3 regions of the Aquabacterium sp. A3 genome follow, and region 1 is predicted to be linked to each of the others. Evidence: predicted binding sites of a transcription regulator. Region 1 holds the regulator's gene; each other region holds the start of a gene.

Region 1 (5,386 bases):
GTGGCGCACGCTGTCGCGCACGCGCGGCCTGCCGGAGTTGCTGCCAGGCGCCGAGATGGGGTTTGAACGGCAGGAGCTTCTCGAAGGCAAACTGACGTTGCAGCCCGGGCGCGATGTCGCAAGCGATTTGCGCGGCCTCGATGGGGATGGTGCCCGCGCCGCAGCAGGGGTCCAGCAGGGGGCCATCTTCGGGGCGCCCTTGCCAGCCGGCAGCGGCGAGCATGGCGGCAGCGAGTGTCTCTTTCAGCGGCGCTTCACCAGTGTCATCGCGCCAGCCGCGCTTGAAGAGCGCCTCGCCGGAGGTGTCGATGTACAGCAGCGCGCGGGCCTCGTCCAGGAACAGCTGCACACCCAGGTCAGGGTGTCGGGTGTCCACGCTGGGGCGCTCGCCGGTGCGTTCGCGCAGGTGGTCGCACACGGCGTCCTTGATGCGCAGGCCCGCGAACTGCAGGCTTCGCAGCGGGCTGCGGCGTGCCGCGACGTCCACGCGCAGGGTGTGACGGGGGGTGATCCACTGCGCCCAGTCGACGAGACGGCCCAGGCGGTAGAGGTCGTCTTCATGACGGTAGGTGGATTCGGCCACGCGCCACAAGACGCGCTGGGCCAGGCGGCTTTCGAGGTTCAGGCGCATGGCCTGCTCCAGCCCCGCCTGCTGCCGGGGGGCACCTTCGGGCAGATCGACGGGCGGACGCACCTCGATGCCGCCTCGGCCCTCGGACAGGCGCGCCGATGCCCCCAGGATGCGACGGGCCTCGTCGAGCAAGAGTGGCTCGACACCGCTGGCGCAAGACAGGAAAAGCACAGGCTCATGAAGCACACGGGGAGCCACATGGCCACCCCCGGGCATGGCGGCGGGCGCCGGGCGCGAAGGGCCTGGGCGCGAGGCAGGCGCCGGGACACGGCGGGGACGGGGGGCGGAGGTGGTCATGGGCAAGCGAGAGGCAAACGATCGGCGCGGCGACAGGGGCGGGCTCAGGCGTTGAGCACGGCAAGCACGTCCGAGAGGAATTCACGTCGGTAGAGGATCCAGAGCACCGCGAGGGTGGCCAGGGCAAAGAAGATCGGGGACACGAACCAGGCGATCACCGCGAACGACATGTAGTAGGCGCGCAAGCCATCGGCAAAGCTCTCGGCGGCCATGCCCATGAGCTTGCCCGCGCGCCGGATGAATTCGTCGCGATCGGCCTGGCCACGGTCGAACACGTCGACATTGGGCGCGGCCCCCACCAGGATGGCACCGAAGGAGTACACGCGCATGGACCAGGTGAAGCGAAAGAAAGCGTAAATGAACACGGACAGCAAGATGAGCAGCTTGATGTCGAAGACGAGCAGCGTGGTGCGGGCGGCGAACGGGATGTCCTTGACGAGTTCACTGGCGCGGTCGTGGGTGCCCAGCACCGCCAGCAAGCCCCCGAGGATCAGGATGGTGGTGGACGCCCAGAAGCTGGGGCTGCTGGCCAGGTTCTGGGTGATGGCGGCGTCCACGATGCGCTGGTCGCGGTGGGTGACCTGGGCCATCCAGTGCATGCGGTAGTGGTTGGTGCTGGCCAGCAAGGTGCGCTGCACCCGGGCTCGGCGCGAGGCGAACTGGGCATAAGCAACCCAGCCAAAGAAGAACAGGCTCAGGGCCGCCCAGTCCTGCCAGGGGAGGATGGCGATGGCTCGCTCAAATGGCAACAGCATGGGGCAGGGAGATGGAGGTGTTCACAAAAAGAAACGGTGACGAGAAGCGATGACGGCACCCCCGGCGGCCGCCAGCGGGGGCCGTCAGAGCGACTTGCGCAGGTTCGCGGGCGCGATCTTGAGGGCCTCGCGGTACTTGGCCACGGTGCGGCGCGCCACCTGGATGCCCTGCTCTTCCAGCATGGACGAGAGTTGGCTGTCTGACAAGGGCTTGGCCGGGTCTTCGGCGGCGACGAGCTGCTTGATCAGGGCGCGCACGGCGGTGCTGGAGGCGTTGCCGCCGGCTTCGGTGTTGAGCGATGAGCCGAAGAAGTACTTGAGCTCGAACGTGCCGAAGGGCGTGTTCATGTACTTGGCGGTGGTGACCCGCGAGATGGTGGACTCGTGCAGACCGAGTTCGTCGGCGATTTCGCGCAGCACCAGCGGTTTCATCGCGATCTCGCCATGGGTGAAGAAATTCTTCTGGCGATCGACGATGGCCTGCGAGACCCGCAGGATGGTGTCGAAGCGCTGCTGGATGTTCTTGACGAACCAACGGGCCTCCTGCAAGCGGGAGCTGAGCGAGGCGTGCGCGCCCTCGCCACCGCCGCGGGGGCCCCGGCTGGCACGCAGGGCCTGGGCGTAGAGGTCGTTGATGCGCAGCTTGGGCATGACGTCGGGGTTGAGCACCACCTTCCAGCCACGCCCCGACTTTTGCACGATGACGTCGGGCACGATGATGTTGGCCTCAGCCCGCGTGAAAGCCCGGCCGGGCTTGGGCTCCAGGCTGACGATGAGGGACTGTGCGGCCTTGAGCTGCGACTCATCGGCACCGGTGGCCGCCATGAGCTTGCGCATGTCGCGGCGGGCCAGCAGTTCGAGGTGATCGCGGCAGATGGCCCGGGCCACGTCGCAGGCCGGGTGATCGTCCTGGTCGCGCAACTGCAGCAAGAGACACTCGGAAAGGTTGCGGGCGCCGACGCCGACGGGCTCCAGGCTCTGCAGCCAGCCCAGCGCGCAGCGCAGGCGCGACAGGAGTTCGTCGCGCGAGTCCTCGTCGACATCGTCGTCCTCACCACCCAGCAGGCTGTTGGCAACGTCCTCCAGGGCGTCGGCCAGGTAGCCGTCTTCGTTGAGCGACTCGATCAGGACATCGACGGCCGCCTTGTCGGCGGGCGACAGGCGCATGCCATTGAGCTGGTGGCGCAGGTGCTCTTGCAGGCTGATGGACTCGCTGTTGCGCTCCAGCGGGTCGTGGTCGTCGTCGTCGCTGTTGTTGCGCGAAGGCGTTTCGCGGATGCCGTCAAAGTCATCGCGCTCGGTGCCGTTTTCCCAATCATCACGCTCGGTGGCGCCCGCTTCAAGCCCATCCAGGCCGGCAGGTTCGGCCTCACCGCCGGGGCCATCGGTGTCGGTGGCGCGGTCATCACGGCTGAGTTGCTCTTGCCGCTGCCGCTCGAACTCTTGCGAGGCGGCGGTTTCCAGCGAAGCAAATTCGTCGTCGGGCTCGAGGAAGGGGTTTTGTTCGAGCATTTGCTCGACTTCCTGATGCAACTCCAGCGTGGACAGCTGCAACAGACGGATGGACTGCTGCAACTGAGGGGTGAGCGCCAGGTGCTGAGAAAGCCGGAACTGCAGTGAAGGCTTCATGGCGCGGCTGCCTCACATGCGGAAGTGCTCGCCGAGGTAGACCTTGCGGACGTCGGCGTTGTCGATGATCTCGGCAGGGGCGCCTTCGGCCAGCACGCGGCCCTCGCTGATGATGTAGGCGCGATCACAGATCCCCAAGGTTTCACGCACGTTGTGGTCGGTGATGAGCACACCGATGTCGCGGGCCTTGAGGAAACGGATGATGCGCTGGATCTCCATGACGGCGATGGGATCGACCCCGGCAAAGGGCTCGTCCAGCAGGATGAAGCGCGGCTGGGTGGCCAAGGCACGCGCGATCTCGACACGGCGACGCTCGCCGCCCGACAAGGCCATGGCGGGGCTGGAGCGCAGCTTCTCGATGCTGAGGTCTTGCAAGAGGGTGTCGAGCCGTTGGCGCAGCTCGGCCTCGGACAGCCGTCGGCCTTGCGCGTCGTGCTGCAACTCCAGCACCGCGCGGATGTTTTCTTCGACCGTGAGGGCTCGAAAGATCGAGGCCTCCTGGGGCAGGTAGCTCAGGCCGCGACGTGCGCGTTGGTGGATGGGCAGGCGCTCGACCCGTTCACCGTCGATGTCGATGGTGCCGGCGTCAGCCCGAACCAGCCCCACGATCATGTAAAACGAGGTGGTTTTGCCTGCGCCGTTGGGGCCCAGCAGGCCCACCACTTCGCCGGCGCCCACCGACACGTGCACGTCGTGCACCACCGTGCGGGCACCGTAACGTTTGCGCAAGCCCTGAGCGTGAAGACGGGCCGTGGTGGCGTCGCCGGGAGTGGGGGGGCGAGGATCGCTCATGTGCTCAACGCCCGGCTGGCCCGGCTGCATTGGGGGCGTCGCTGCGAGGCGTGATCACGCCCTGCACGCGGCCACGGCTGGCGCCACTGTTGGCAGCAGGTGCACCGGCCACCTGGAAGACACCTGTTTTGTTGTCGTAGGTGATGGTGTCGCCCGAGACCCGGTCAGCGGCCTGCCCACCAGAGAGCCGACGCATGACGGCGCGCCCGGAAAACACGACCAGATCCTGCACGCCGTCGTAGGTGATGCGCAGGGCCTCGCCTTCGATGAACTCATTGAGACCTTCACGCTTTTGCCGGAAGTAGGCCCGCCCCTCTTGCCCACCAGAGGCCACGGCCGTCTGGGTGCCACCGGGGTTTTGCCGCACTTCGACGCGATCGGCCCGAACCACCATGGTGCCTTTGGTGATCTCCACCCGCCCCGTGAGGATGTTGACCCGGCTGGCCTCGTCCACACGAGCGGCATCCGCAGCGAAGACCAGGGGCTGTGCCCGGTCGGCCTTTTCGGCGTGCGCGACCGCAGCCAGCGCGGCGCCAGCCATCAAGGCTGAGCGCATCACCAGGCGCCAGCCAGGCCATGACAGGGGAAAACCAGTGGACATCAACAAAATCTTCGGCATGTTTCTTGCAGAAGATTCTGCCATGAAGCGCGGCCCAGCGCCAGTGCACCAGGCCCGTGAACAACAGCCTGATTCAGGCAGGGCGGCGCGATCGGGCGATCAGGGCGTTGGTGGTGTCCAGTGTACGCGCCGGCGTGCCATTGAGCGAAATGGACGTGTAGTAGCGTCCGGCAATGCCCAGCGCGGGCACGCCGTCGATGCGGTACGCATCGGTCAGCGAGCGGGCCTGGCGGCACTTGGTTTGCACCGCGAATGACTTGAACACGGCCATGAACTTGGCGCTGTCCACCCCGTTGCGGCCCACGAATTCGGCGATGGCCTCCGGCGTGTCCAGGCGCTGTTGCTGCTCGTGCATGGCCTTGAACACCCGGGGATGCAGGCTGTCGATCAGGCCCATGGATTCGATGGCGAAGTACAGCTGCTGGTGAACGCCGAAGGGGCGCTCACGGAACGCCACCGGCACGCGGCGAAAGGCGACATCGGCGGGCAACTTGCTTGACCAGCCCTCGACGAAGGGCTCGAAATGGAAGCAATGCGGGCAGCCATACCAGAAGAACTCGACCACCTCCACCTTGCCGGCGGGGGCAGACACGGGGGCCGGCTCGTTGAGGCGCACGTAGTGCGTGCCTTCGACGGGCCCGCCTTGAGCACCCGCAGGCGCAG
Region 2 (5,386 bases), on a different contig from region 1:
GAACCAGAACTCGTAGCTGCCGTTCTTGGCGGTGGCGGTGCTGTTCACGGCGGGCTCGTAAGCGTGCACGCCGTTCACCTTCACGAAGCGCCATTTGCGATCGGCACGGGCGCCGCCGCTGCGGGTGGTCAGGTCAGGGGCGTTTTCCAGCGAGAGCACACCCAGGGCGAAGCCGCTGTTGCTCAGGCAGGCACGGGCGTTGCCGGTGCCAGAGCCTTCTTGCACATCGAACGAAGGCAGGCCGCTGTTGGCGATGCCGTAGTCGGCGGCCGTGGCAGGTGCCAGAGCGCCGCCATTAGCACCATCGCTGCCCACGTAGGTGTTCAGGAAAAACTGGTTGGACGAGGCCTGAGTGCCCGAGGTGGACACGCGGCGGCACACGGTCAGCAGGTCACCCTCGGCGCCCACGCCCAGCACGGCGTTGACGTTGACCTTGGCGGTGTTGAAGGCGTCCGACACGATGGAGGTGTACTGGGCGCGGGTGATGTTGGGCTGGCACTCGGGGGTGATGCTGTCCACGCCGCAGCTGGCCAGGCCTTGGGCGGCTTGCAGGGCGGTGTACAGGTCGTTGCTCACGGCCACGCCAAACACCTGGCTGAACGAGGCGGGGGTGGTGGCAGGCGACACCTCAAGGCCGGCGGCCAGCAGGTCGTCGGCCGAGAAGGCGGCGCCGTCGATGTCCAGGAAGCCGCCTTCCGACGAGCGGGCGCCGGTGAAGACGATGGCGCCAGGGGCGGACGCAGCGGGGTTGATGAAATCAGCGGTGTCGGTGCCGGCCGAGGTGGTGACGGCGGTGAACGAACCACCCGACACGTTGAAGGACACGGCGTCCACGCCGGGCAGGCCAGCGAAGTCGGTCGTGCACTTCACGGCGAACAGGTTGGAGCCGCTGCTCAGCTCGGTGGCGCTGCCACCGGCGCTGCCGCACATGGCGGTCAGGGCCGAACGGTAGTTGGACGAGGTGGCCGAGGCGCCAGCCAGGTACACGGTGTCGGCGTGGGCTTGGGCGGCCACCAGGGTGACGGCGGCCAGGGCGATCTTGGTGAATTTCATGGAAATGCTCCGAAAGGGGTTGGGCAAAAAACGTCGAACGATCGGCAAAGAGGTGACCCGCCAGCCGAGGGCACGGCCAGCGGGCATCCACATCAGGCCTTGCGGCGGCGGGCGGCGATGCCGGCCACGGCCAGGCCAGCGATCACCAGGGCATAGGTGCTGGGCTCGGGCACGGCAGGGGTCGGCACAGCGGCGCTCAGGACGCCGTTGGCCACGTCCAGGGTCACTTCATAGGCCAGGATGCGCTCGGCGGCGGTGCCATCCACGGCCCACAGGTAGGTGGCCATGTTGGCGAAGGTCTCGCCGCCCAGGTTGTTGAAATTGCGCCAGTTGTTGCCAAATGCATCACCAGCCATGGCGTAGCCGTTGGCACGGGTGGTGGCGCCATCGGCAGCCGTGAAGGTGTAGGCGCCGTTGGCGACGGTGGTGTGGGTGCCACGGCTGTTTTGCGGCGTGAAGATGTCGTTCTGCGCTGCAATCTGCTGGATGTTCGAGGCGTTGGTGGTGCTATTGAACAGCTGCGAAGGCAGCGGATCTTGCACACCCGTCACGATCGAACGCTTGTTGGTACCGAAGCCGGTGGTGTCGAAACCGGTGACCACGAAACGCAGGTCAGCGGCGTCCGAGTTGGCCAGCAGGGTGTTCCAGGCGCCGGTCCAGTCGTTGGTGCCACCAAAGCTGGTGACGGTGCCGTCCAGGGTGATGGTGTTGTTGATGAAGTCCCACTTCATCGTGCCCACGGTTTCCGACAGCGAGGCAGCGTCGATGGCGGTGCCGTTGCCGGTGGCGCCGATCAGGTCGTTGATCGACAGGCCCAGATCGAACACGCCGGCCGTGGTGGTGCCACCGCGGTTGTCGTAGGCGATCATGATCAGCGAGCCGTTGCCGTTGGAGCCGCGCTCCAGGGCAGCGTTGGCAGCGCCCATGCCGGTGGCCAGGGCCACTGCGGCAGCGATGTATTGCAGTTTCATATGCTTTCTCCGTTTGGGAATGAATGGTCTAAACACGTCGACGTGAATCCAGGCCGCACGCGGTGTCCTGGCTCGGGGCGAAGTGTGGGTAAACCATGTGACGCCCTCAGGGCAGGCCATCGCGCGTTCCTGATCTGTTCGGATCAGGCTGCCCAACCGGCACTGGATTCAAGGCCTACCCTAGGCAGGCTTTGTGACAATTCATCGGGCCCACCAACGCCCCAAATGGTCCGTTGAGACCACAAAGCCGCCTTGGGTGGACACGGGGCTGTCAAACCATGGTCTGAAGGGGTCCCACCGATTCCGGGGGGGTGCAGTGGCGGGCTGGCCTCAGTTCAGCGGCAGCGGGTCGGGGGCACGCTCGATCAGCACGGGCGTGAGCGGGTGTTGCAGAGTGGCACCGCGCTGCTGCAGCCATTGCACGGCCTCAAAATGCCGGCCCAGTGCGGCGGCGTGCACCGCCGTCAGGCCATGCAAATCCGGCGCGTTGACGGGCACTTGCGCCTGGTCCAGCAGCCAGGCCATGGCCTCGATCTGGCCGGCGCGTGCGGCCTCGGCCAGCGCGTGGCGCCCTTCGCGGTTGAACTGCATCAGCTCGGCGCCGCCGGCCAGCAGGCTGCGCATCACGCGCGCATGGCCACCACGGGCCGCCAGGTGCAAGGGCGCCTGCCCTGCGCCACTCCAGCGCAATGGGTCGGCCCCGGCGCGCAACAAGGCCTGCACCACCAGCTCATGCCCCCCCAGGGCGGCAGCCCCCAGCGGGCTCAAGCCGTACAGGCCCTGCTGATCGGGCTGTGCACCCCGGCGCAGCAACTCGCTGACCACGCTCAACTGGCCTTGCCGCGCGGCCAGGGTCAGCAAGGTGGCCCCGTCACGATCGCGCTCGTTGACGGGCGCGTCGGTGCGGGCCAGGCCTTGCAACAGGCCTGCCCAGTCACCCTGGCGCGCCAGGGCCATCAATGCGGGCACCTCGCCGGTCAGCGGCGCCCAGTCGGAGGGCGTCCAAGGCCCACCCTTGGCCACGGCCGCAAACTCGGCGTCGTCCACCGGGCGGTCGCTGGACGATGGCAAGGCTGGTTGCGCAAACTCCAGCCAATCGTTCACATCGCGGCTGGCCATGGTGTCCACGCGCCAGGGTGGCAACACCTGGCTCACCGCAGGTGCGCTCCAGCCACTCAAGGTCAGGCACAACAAGGCCGCAGGGAAGGCCGCACGCAAGGCCGCACAAGAAAGATCGTCAAAGGGCTTGAAGGCCATGTCGGGTTGCTCAATGTTGGGAGTCTCTGAACGCAGGTGCCGCGCCCAGCCCATCGCCCCAGGCATTGATGCTCATGGCGATGGCCACGGCCTGGGCCCGGTTGGAGGCCCCCAGCTTGCGCAGGATCTTTTGCACGTGGTTCTTGACCGTCAGGGCGCTGATGCCCAGCTTGGCGCCGATGGCATGGTTGCTCAGGCCATCACGCACCCACATCAGGATCTCGCGCTCGCGCAGGGTGATGGGCGTTGCGGGGCGCGCAGTCGTTGGGGTGGGCGCAGGCGCGGGCGAAGGTGCACGCGCAGGCACCATTTGCCGCTCCGTCACGCACACACGCTGGTAGGCGGTGTGCAGGCACGGCAGCAGCATGTCCAACGCCAGGCCATGCTGGGCCGACAGCCGTTGCCCATGCCGGGCCAGCACAAAGAAGCTCTCCAGCTCGTCAGGGCGCCCCGGACGGGTGTGGCCATGCATCAGCACCTCGCTGTAGCCTGCGCCATGGAGGGCTCCCAACACTTCGTGCTGGGTAGCGTGGCTGCCCAGGCTCATGGTCATGGCCTGCTGGCGGGCGGCGTCCCACACGGTCACCAGGGGCTGCAACCAGGTGGGGGGAACCTCTTGCAGTTGGGCCACCGTGGCCTCCGGCAAGGGCCGGCTGTTGAACACGTCAAAGGCCAGGTCTTTGGCCTCGCGGTCGTAAAAGCCGCACAGCATCAGGTCGTGCGGCAACCAGCGCTGCAGATCGCCTTGTGTCCACACAAAGAACTGATGCCGGCGACACACCTGCGGGGCGGCCTCCATGATGCGCATCAGGCCTTCTGGGTGTGCAGCGTCGGTGAAGGTGGATGACATGGCGAGTGGGTGGAATGGACTGCGGCAGTCTAGGGAGCGGTCGTGACGGTTTGTTGACGCGGTGCGGCAGGTGGCGGGTCTGCCTCGAAACGCCACTCGTCAAATCGCGCCACGCCCTTGGGCGCGCTCAGGGGCGTGAGTGCAGACACGCTGTAGACCCCACGTATGCCTTGCCCTTGGCGGATCAGCCCCCAGTCCTGCCCCGTCATCGGGTCGGGCCACACCTGGCGCAGGTGGCGCACCACCTGGCCGGTGCGCTCGTCGGCCAGCAAGTCGTTCAGGCTTTGCGGCCAGGGCGACTGACCGGTGCTCAGCGGCACGGCCGCGTAGGCGCTGATGGCGCGGCGGATCTGCTCGCCCCGAAAGGCGTACTCCATCTCACGCTCACGCTGGGCTTGTTGGCGCCAGTGGGTGCTGGCCGCCATCAGCAACACACCACTGAGCGCCACCCAGCCCAGCAGCATCAGGTAGCTGAAGCCGCGCTGATCATGGCGGTGATCACCACGCGCCATACGGCACCCCGTTCTGCCCCCGACCGATCGCGCCACTGCGCACATCGGCCATGCCGCCAGGGATGGCGCTGTCGGCCGGGGGCGGCAGCATCTGCCAGCCATCGCGGCTGCCGGTGATGGGGTCTTCGGGGATGTGGCGCAGGTAGCCGGCCTGCACCAGTTGCTGCAAGGATTCGGGGTACTGACCGCGGTCGGCGGTGTATTTGTCGATGGCGTCACGCATCACATTGAGTGAGGTGCGCAAGGTGGCTTCCCGGGCGTTGTCCACCGTGCGCACATAGCGTGGCGCCACGATGCTGGCGAGCAGGCCGATGATGGCCAGCACCACGATCAACTCGATGAGGGTGAAGCCTTTGCGGCGATTCAGGCCTGGCATGAGATCACCACTGGCGGTAAGGCGTGCCGTCCAGGCCCATGCCTTCGGCCTGCGAGTACACGTCAAACACATCGGCCCCGGGTGCGGGCGCCTCGGGTGGGCTGGCGTAGGCGCGCAGGCCCCAGGTTTGTTCGGCCGGCACGGTGCGGTCGGCCAGCGGGTCGCGCGGCAGTCGCCGCAAAAAGTAGATGCGCGGTTTGGCCGGCTGGCTGATGTCGGGCACGCCCTCCACCAAGGTGCGCAAGGTGGGCGGATAGCCCGTGTCGCCTTCCCGTTTTTCGATGCGGCCGTCGTCCCAGGCGGCCTTGTAGGCATCGATGGCGGTGCGCAGCGTTCGCAGGTTCTGCCGCAGTTCGGACTCTTGCGC
Region 3 (5,386 bases), on a different contig from region 1:
CGACGCGCTGCCCGACCGCGTGGCCGGCCTGGACGAAGGCGCCGACGACTACCTGGTCAAGCCCGTGGCCCCTGAAGAGCTGCTGGCGCGCCTGCGCGTGGCCCTGCGCCGCAGCGAGGGGCGTGCGTCGCCACTGCTGCGCCACGGCACGCTGGAGGTCGACCCCGCCGCCCACACGGTGCGCCGCGATGGCCAGCCCGTGACGCTGCGCGCCAAGGAGTTCGCCCTCTTGCTGGTGCTGTTGCGCGCCGCCGGCCAGGTGGTCAGCCGCCAGCGGCTGGAAGAGTCGCTGTACGGTTTCGACGAAGGGCTGGAAAGCAACGCCCTGGAGGTGCACATCCACCACCTGCGCAAAAAGCTGGGCGACGACCTGGTCAAGACCATCCGCGGGGTGGGCTACTTCGTGCCCCGCCCCTGAGCGCAGCCTGGCCCCATGCCCACACGCCCGCCCCGCCGCCTGTCACGCCACCTGTGGTGGTGGGTGCTGCTGTCGCTCATGCTGGTGTGGGCCACGTTGGTGGCCACCGCCTGGTACACGGGCCGCCACGAAGCGCAAGAGATCAACGAAGGCCGGCTGGACTCGGTGGCCCGGCTGTGGCTGCAAGGCAGCGAGGGCAGCGCGCCACGGCCCAGCCGCTACGGCCCCGAGATGATGGTGCTGGTGTGGGACAACACCCGACTGGTGCACGACAGCCACGGCGTGGCCAGCGCGCTGCAGGCGGCCATGCCCCGCCTCACCCCGGGGCTGCACGAGACCACGCTGGGCCTGGACGGGCAGTCACGCCGCTGGCTGGTGCGCGTGCACACCCAGACACGCGCCGACGTTGACGGCCACGCGGTGCAGCGTCGGGTCGTCACCTTGCTGGATGCGCACCGCGCCGACGGCCTGGGCCGCGACATCGCCGAGCACATCGTGCGCCCGGCCCTGGTGCTGCTGCCCCTGGTGGCGGTGATGCTGGCCTGGGCCATCCGGCGCGGCCTGCAACCCCTGGTCAGCCTGTCGGACGACATCGAACGGCTGGATGGCCAACAGGGCCAAACGCTCAACGAGGCCCAGCCTTACACCGAGCTGCACAGCACGGTGCACGCCATCAACGGCCTGGTGCACCGACTGCAGGCCCAGGCCGAACGCGAGCGACGCTTTGCCAGCGACGTGGCCCATGAACTGCGCACCCCCCTGACGGCCCTGGTCTGGCAAAGCCGCCAGGCCCAGACGGCACCGACCGATGGCGAACGGCAGACCGCGCTGGCGCGCGTGGAGCACGAGGCCCTGCGGGCAGGCCGCATCCTGCAGCAGTTGCTGGACCTGGCGCGCGCCCAGGGGCTGGACGCGGCCGATGCGCAGCCCGTGGCGCTGGACGCGCTGTGCCGCGAGGTGGTGGCCGAACACGCCGCCCTGGCCCACGAACGAGGCCACGAGCTGTCGCTGGACGCCCCCGAGGCCCCGGTGACGGTGCACAGCCACCCCACGCTGCTGACCCTGGCCCTGCGCAACCTGCTGGACAACGCCCTGCGCCACACCCCGGCGGGCAGCCAGGTGTGGGTGCGGCTGAGCGCCCTGGACGATGGCAGCGTGCACCTCAGCGTGGACGACAGCGGCCCGGGCCCCACCCCCGCCAACGCCCCCGCCACCGCCACCACCGGTGCCAGCACCGGCCTGGGCATCGGCCTGACCCTGGTCGACCGCATCACCCAGTGGCTGGGGCTGCGGTGGCGGCGCGAGCCCGGCGACGCCTCCCACCCCCACGGCCACACCCTGAGCTGGCCAGCGGGCTCCAGGCAGACCTGACGGCGGCAGGGCAGGACAGGGGAGGGCAGAACCGGGGGGACGATTAAGGCTGGATTAATCCCCATCTGAACAATCCACGCGAGCCCACTGTCCCGGCTTCGCGTCCATGCCTGCTTCACCTTCAGCCCGATCGCCGGGCTGGCATCCCCTGAGCCTCCTGCTGATCCTGTCGCTGTGGCTGACCCTGCCGGGCAACCTGCCGTTCTGGCTGGCCTTGTGGCGTCTGCCCGAGCACGAAGGCTGGCGCGTGGCCGCCCCACTGCTCACATGGCTGGGCGTGGTCTGGGGAGGCACCTTGCTGCTGCTGGCGCTGACCGCCTGGCGTTGGTGGCTCAAACCCTGGGGCCTGTTCCTGATCCTGGCCGTGGCCGCCGGCAGCTATTTCATCGCCAGCTACGGCATCGTCATCGACAGCAGCATGATCGCCAACGTCGCGCACACCGACTGGCGCGAAACGCTGGACCTGCTGTCCTGGCCCATGGCCGGGGCCTTCGTGGTGGGCGTGCTCTTGCCGGGCGCCTGGTGGTGGCGGCAGCCCGTGCGGCGCGTGCCGGCTGGCCGCCTGGTGCTGCAGCAACTGGGCCTGGGCCTGCTGGGCGTGATGGTGGCCGCCGTGGTGCTGTGGCTGGGCTTTCAGGATGCCGCCACGCTGATGCGCAACCACAAGCCCTTGCGCTACATGCTCAACCCCCACAACACCCTGTATGCCGGCGCGCAGCTGGCCTTCAAGGAGGGCCTGGGCGCTGCGGCCCAGGCCGACGCGCCCCTGATCACCGTGGCCCCTGATGCCCGCTTGCACACCCCCGTCACCGACCCTGACCAGGCCCCGCTGATCGTGCTGGTGGTGGGCGAGACCGTGCGCGCGGCCAATTTCGGGCTGCAGGGCTACGCCCGCGACACCACCCCCGGCCTGCGGGCGCTGAAGGCCCAGGGCCCCGGCACCCTGGTGTACTTTGACCAGGTGCGTTCGTGCGGCACCAACACCCATACCTCGCTGCCGTGCCTGTTTTCCATCCAGGGCCGAGACGGGGTGGGCCAGGAAAGCCGTCACGAAAACCTGCTGGACGTGCTGCAGCGCGCGGGCCTGGCCGTGGTGTGGCTGGACAACCAATCGGGCTGCAAAGGCGTGTGTGCGCGCGTACCCACGGTGAGCCTGCGTGACGAGAACGACCCCCGCTGCCCTGACGGCGAGTGCCCGGACGACGTGCTGCTGGAGCGCCTGCCCGAGGCCGTGGCCAGCCTGGATCCGGCCCGACGCGCCCGCGGCACCGTGGTGGTCATGCACCAGATGGGCAGCCATGGGCCGGCCTACCACCGCCGCAGCACGCCCGCGTTGAAGGCCTTCCAACCCGAGTGCACCGACGCCTCGCTGCCCCGCTGCAGCCCCCAGAGCATCGTCAACGCCTACGACAACAGCATCCGCCAGACCGACCAGTTGCTCAGCCGAACCATCACCTGGTTGAGCCAGCAAACCCGCCCAACGGCCTTGTTGTATGTGTCGGACCATGGCGAATCGCTGGGCGAAAACGGCCTGTACCTGCACGGCATGCCCTACAGCCTGGCCCCGCCCGAGCAAACGCATGTGCCCATGCTCACCTGGGTGTCCGACCCCCTGGCGCAATCGCGCGGATGGGGGCGGGACTGCCTGGGCGCCCGCGCGCACGAGGCCCTGAGCCACGACCATGTGTTTGGCACCGTGCTGACCCTGAGCGGGGTGCGCACCCAGGCCGTGCCGGCCAACCGGCACGCCCTCAGCGCCTGCCGCTGACGCGCGCACCACGCCGCACCACGCACCCTCGCGGCGCACCACAGAGGTGCACAACTCGGGCCGCAGGGCCGCCCAAGGTGGGCACAAACTTTGCATCGACAATGCTGCGCGCGGGGGCAATGCCGTCCCCGCCTGACAGTTCTGGCCTGCTAACGACGGCGGCTCCCCATTGTTTGCGGAGTTCCCATGAAAATCGTTGTTGTTGGCCACGGCATGGTCGGTCACAAGTTCCTCGAAAGCCTCGCCGAATCCGGTCTGCCGGGGGCCCAGGTCACTGTGTTGTGCGAGGAACCCCGTCCCGCCTACGACCGTGTTCACCTGTCCGAGTACTTCTCGGGCAAGACCGCCGAAGACCTCTCCCTGGTCGAGCCCGGCTTCTTCGACCGCACCGGCTTCGATTTGCGCCTGGCCTCGCGCGCCGCCAGCATCGACCGTCGCACCAAGACCGTGACCACGGTCGACGGCGAGCAGATCGCTTACGACAAGCTGGTGCTGGCCACGGGCTCCAACCCCTTCGTGCCCCCGATCCCCGGCCGCGAGCGCCCGCACTGTTTTGTCTACCGCACCATCGACGACCTCAACCAGATGAAGGCCTCGGGTGCCAAGTCCAAGGTGGGCGTGGTGGTGGGCGGCGGCCTGCTGGGCCTGGAATGCGCCAAGGCCCTGCGCGACATGGGCCTGGAAACCCACGTCATCGAGTTCGCCCCGCGCCTGATGGCCGTGCAGGTGGACGACGGCGGCGGCCGCGTGCTGCGCGCCAAGATCGAAGACCTGGGCGTGGTGGTGCACACCAGCCACAGCACCGTGAAGATCGAAGACGGCGCCGAGCACCGTCACCGCATGGTGTTCGAGGATGGCAGCCACCTCGACACCGACATGATCGTGTTCTCGGCCGGCATCCGCCCTCGCGACGAACTGGCCCGCCAGAGCGTGCTGGCCATCGGCCCGCGCGGCGGCGTGGTCATCGACGACCACTGCCGCACCAGCGACCACGACATCTACGCCATCGGCGAATGCGCGGCCTGGAACGAGCAAACCTTCGGCCTCGTGGCCCCGGGCTACGACATGGCCCGTGTGGCCGCCAGGCACATCGCAGGCGATGCGGCCGCCACCTTCACCGGCGCCGACATGAGCACCAAGCTCAAGCTGATGGGCGTGGACGTGGCCAGCATTGGCGACGCCCATGGCAAGACCCGTGGCAGCCGCTCGTTCCAGTACGTGGACGAGCTCAAGCAGATCTACAAGAAGATCGTGGTGAGCGACGACGGCAAGACCCTGCTGGGCGCCGTGCTGGTGGGCAACGCCGATGAATACGGCACCCTGCTGCAAATGGCCCTCAACGGCATCACCCTGCCTGAAGCGCCCGAGTTCCTGATCCTGCCCAGCAGCGACGGCCAGGCCAAGCCCGGTCTGGGCCCCGATGCCCTGCCCGACAGCGCCCAGATCTGCTCGTGCAACAGCGTCACCAAGGGCCAGATCTGCGCCGCCGTGGGCGAGGGCAACACCACCATCGCGCAGATGAAGTCGTGCACCAAGGCCGGCGCCACCTGTGGCGGCTGCGTGCCCCTGGTCACCCAGATCATGAAGAGCGAGATGGCCAAACGTGGGCTGGCCGTCAACAACCACCTGTGCGAGCACTTTCCCTACTCGCGCCAGGAGTTGTTCCACCTGATCCGCGTGGGCGAGATCAAGACCTTCGACGAGCTGATGGCCAAACACGGCAAGGGCCTGGGCTGCGACATCTGCAAGCCCACCGCCGCCAGCATCTTCGCCTCGGTCTGGAACGACTTCGTGCTCAAGCCCCAACTGGCCAGCCTGCAAGACAGCAA

What was found. Region 1 encodes sigma-54, which starts transcription at its own class of promoters, with help from an activator protein. Its sites were predicted from a motif close to TGGCANGNAANCTGCTTT; they were not measured.
Region 2: a site for sigma-54 is predicted at 2,206-2,223, ahead of WNB94_RS06645 (PEP-CTERM sorting domain-containing protein). Genes of this name have one in related genera too.
Region 3: a site for sigma-54 is predicted at 3,637-3,654, ahead of nirB (nitrite reductase large subunit NirB). Genes of this name have one in related genera too.

Annotation. Positions count from the first base shown of each region.
Region 1 covers NZ_JBBPEV010000006.1:1,746-7,131, forward strand. Annotated here, with positions in the region: gene WNB94_RS15740 (THUMP domain-containing class I SAM-dependent RNA methyltransferase) at 1-847, opposite strand, end outside; gene WNB94_RS15745 (DUF599 domain-containing protein) at 973-1,683, opposite strand; gene WNB94_RS15750 (RNA polymerase factor sigma-54) at 1,768-3,312, opposite strand; gene lptB (LPS export ABC transporter ATP-binding protein) at 3,325-4,104, opposite strand; gene lptA (lipopolysaccharide transport periplasmic protein LptA) at 4,109-4,723, opposite strand; gene WNB94_RS15765 (thiol:disulfide interchange protein DsbA/DsbL) at 4,797-5,386, opposite strand, start outside.
Region 2 covers NZ_JBBPEV010000001.1:1,497,451-1,502,836, forward strand. Annotated here, with positions in the region: gene WNB94_RS06640 (hypothetical protein) at 1-1,053, opposite strand, end outside; gene WNB94_RS06645 (PEP-CTERM sorting domain-containing protein) at 1,146-2,024, opposite strand; gene WNB94_RS06650 (ankyrin repeat domain-containing protein) at 2,355-3,281, opposite strand; gene epsA (XrtB/PEP-CTERM-associated transcriptional regulator EpsA) at 3,292-4,131, opposite strand; gene WNB94_RS06660 (hypothetical protein) at 4,161-4,643, opposite strand; gene WNB94_RS06665 (type II secretion system protein) at 4,630-5,019, opposite strand; gene WNB94_RS06670 (type II secretion system protein) at 5,024-5,386, opposite strand, start outside.
Region 3 covers NZ_JBBPEV010000007.1:72,778-78,163, reverse strand. Annotated here, with positions in the region: gene WNB94_RS16815 (response regulator) at 1-418, shown strand, start outside; gene WNB94_RS16810 (ATP-binding protein) at 434-1,789, shown strand; gene WNB94_RS16805 (phosphoethanolamine transferase) at 1,896-3,557, shown strand; gene nirB (nitrite reductase large subunit NirB) at 3,744-5,386, shown strand, end outside.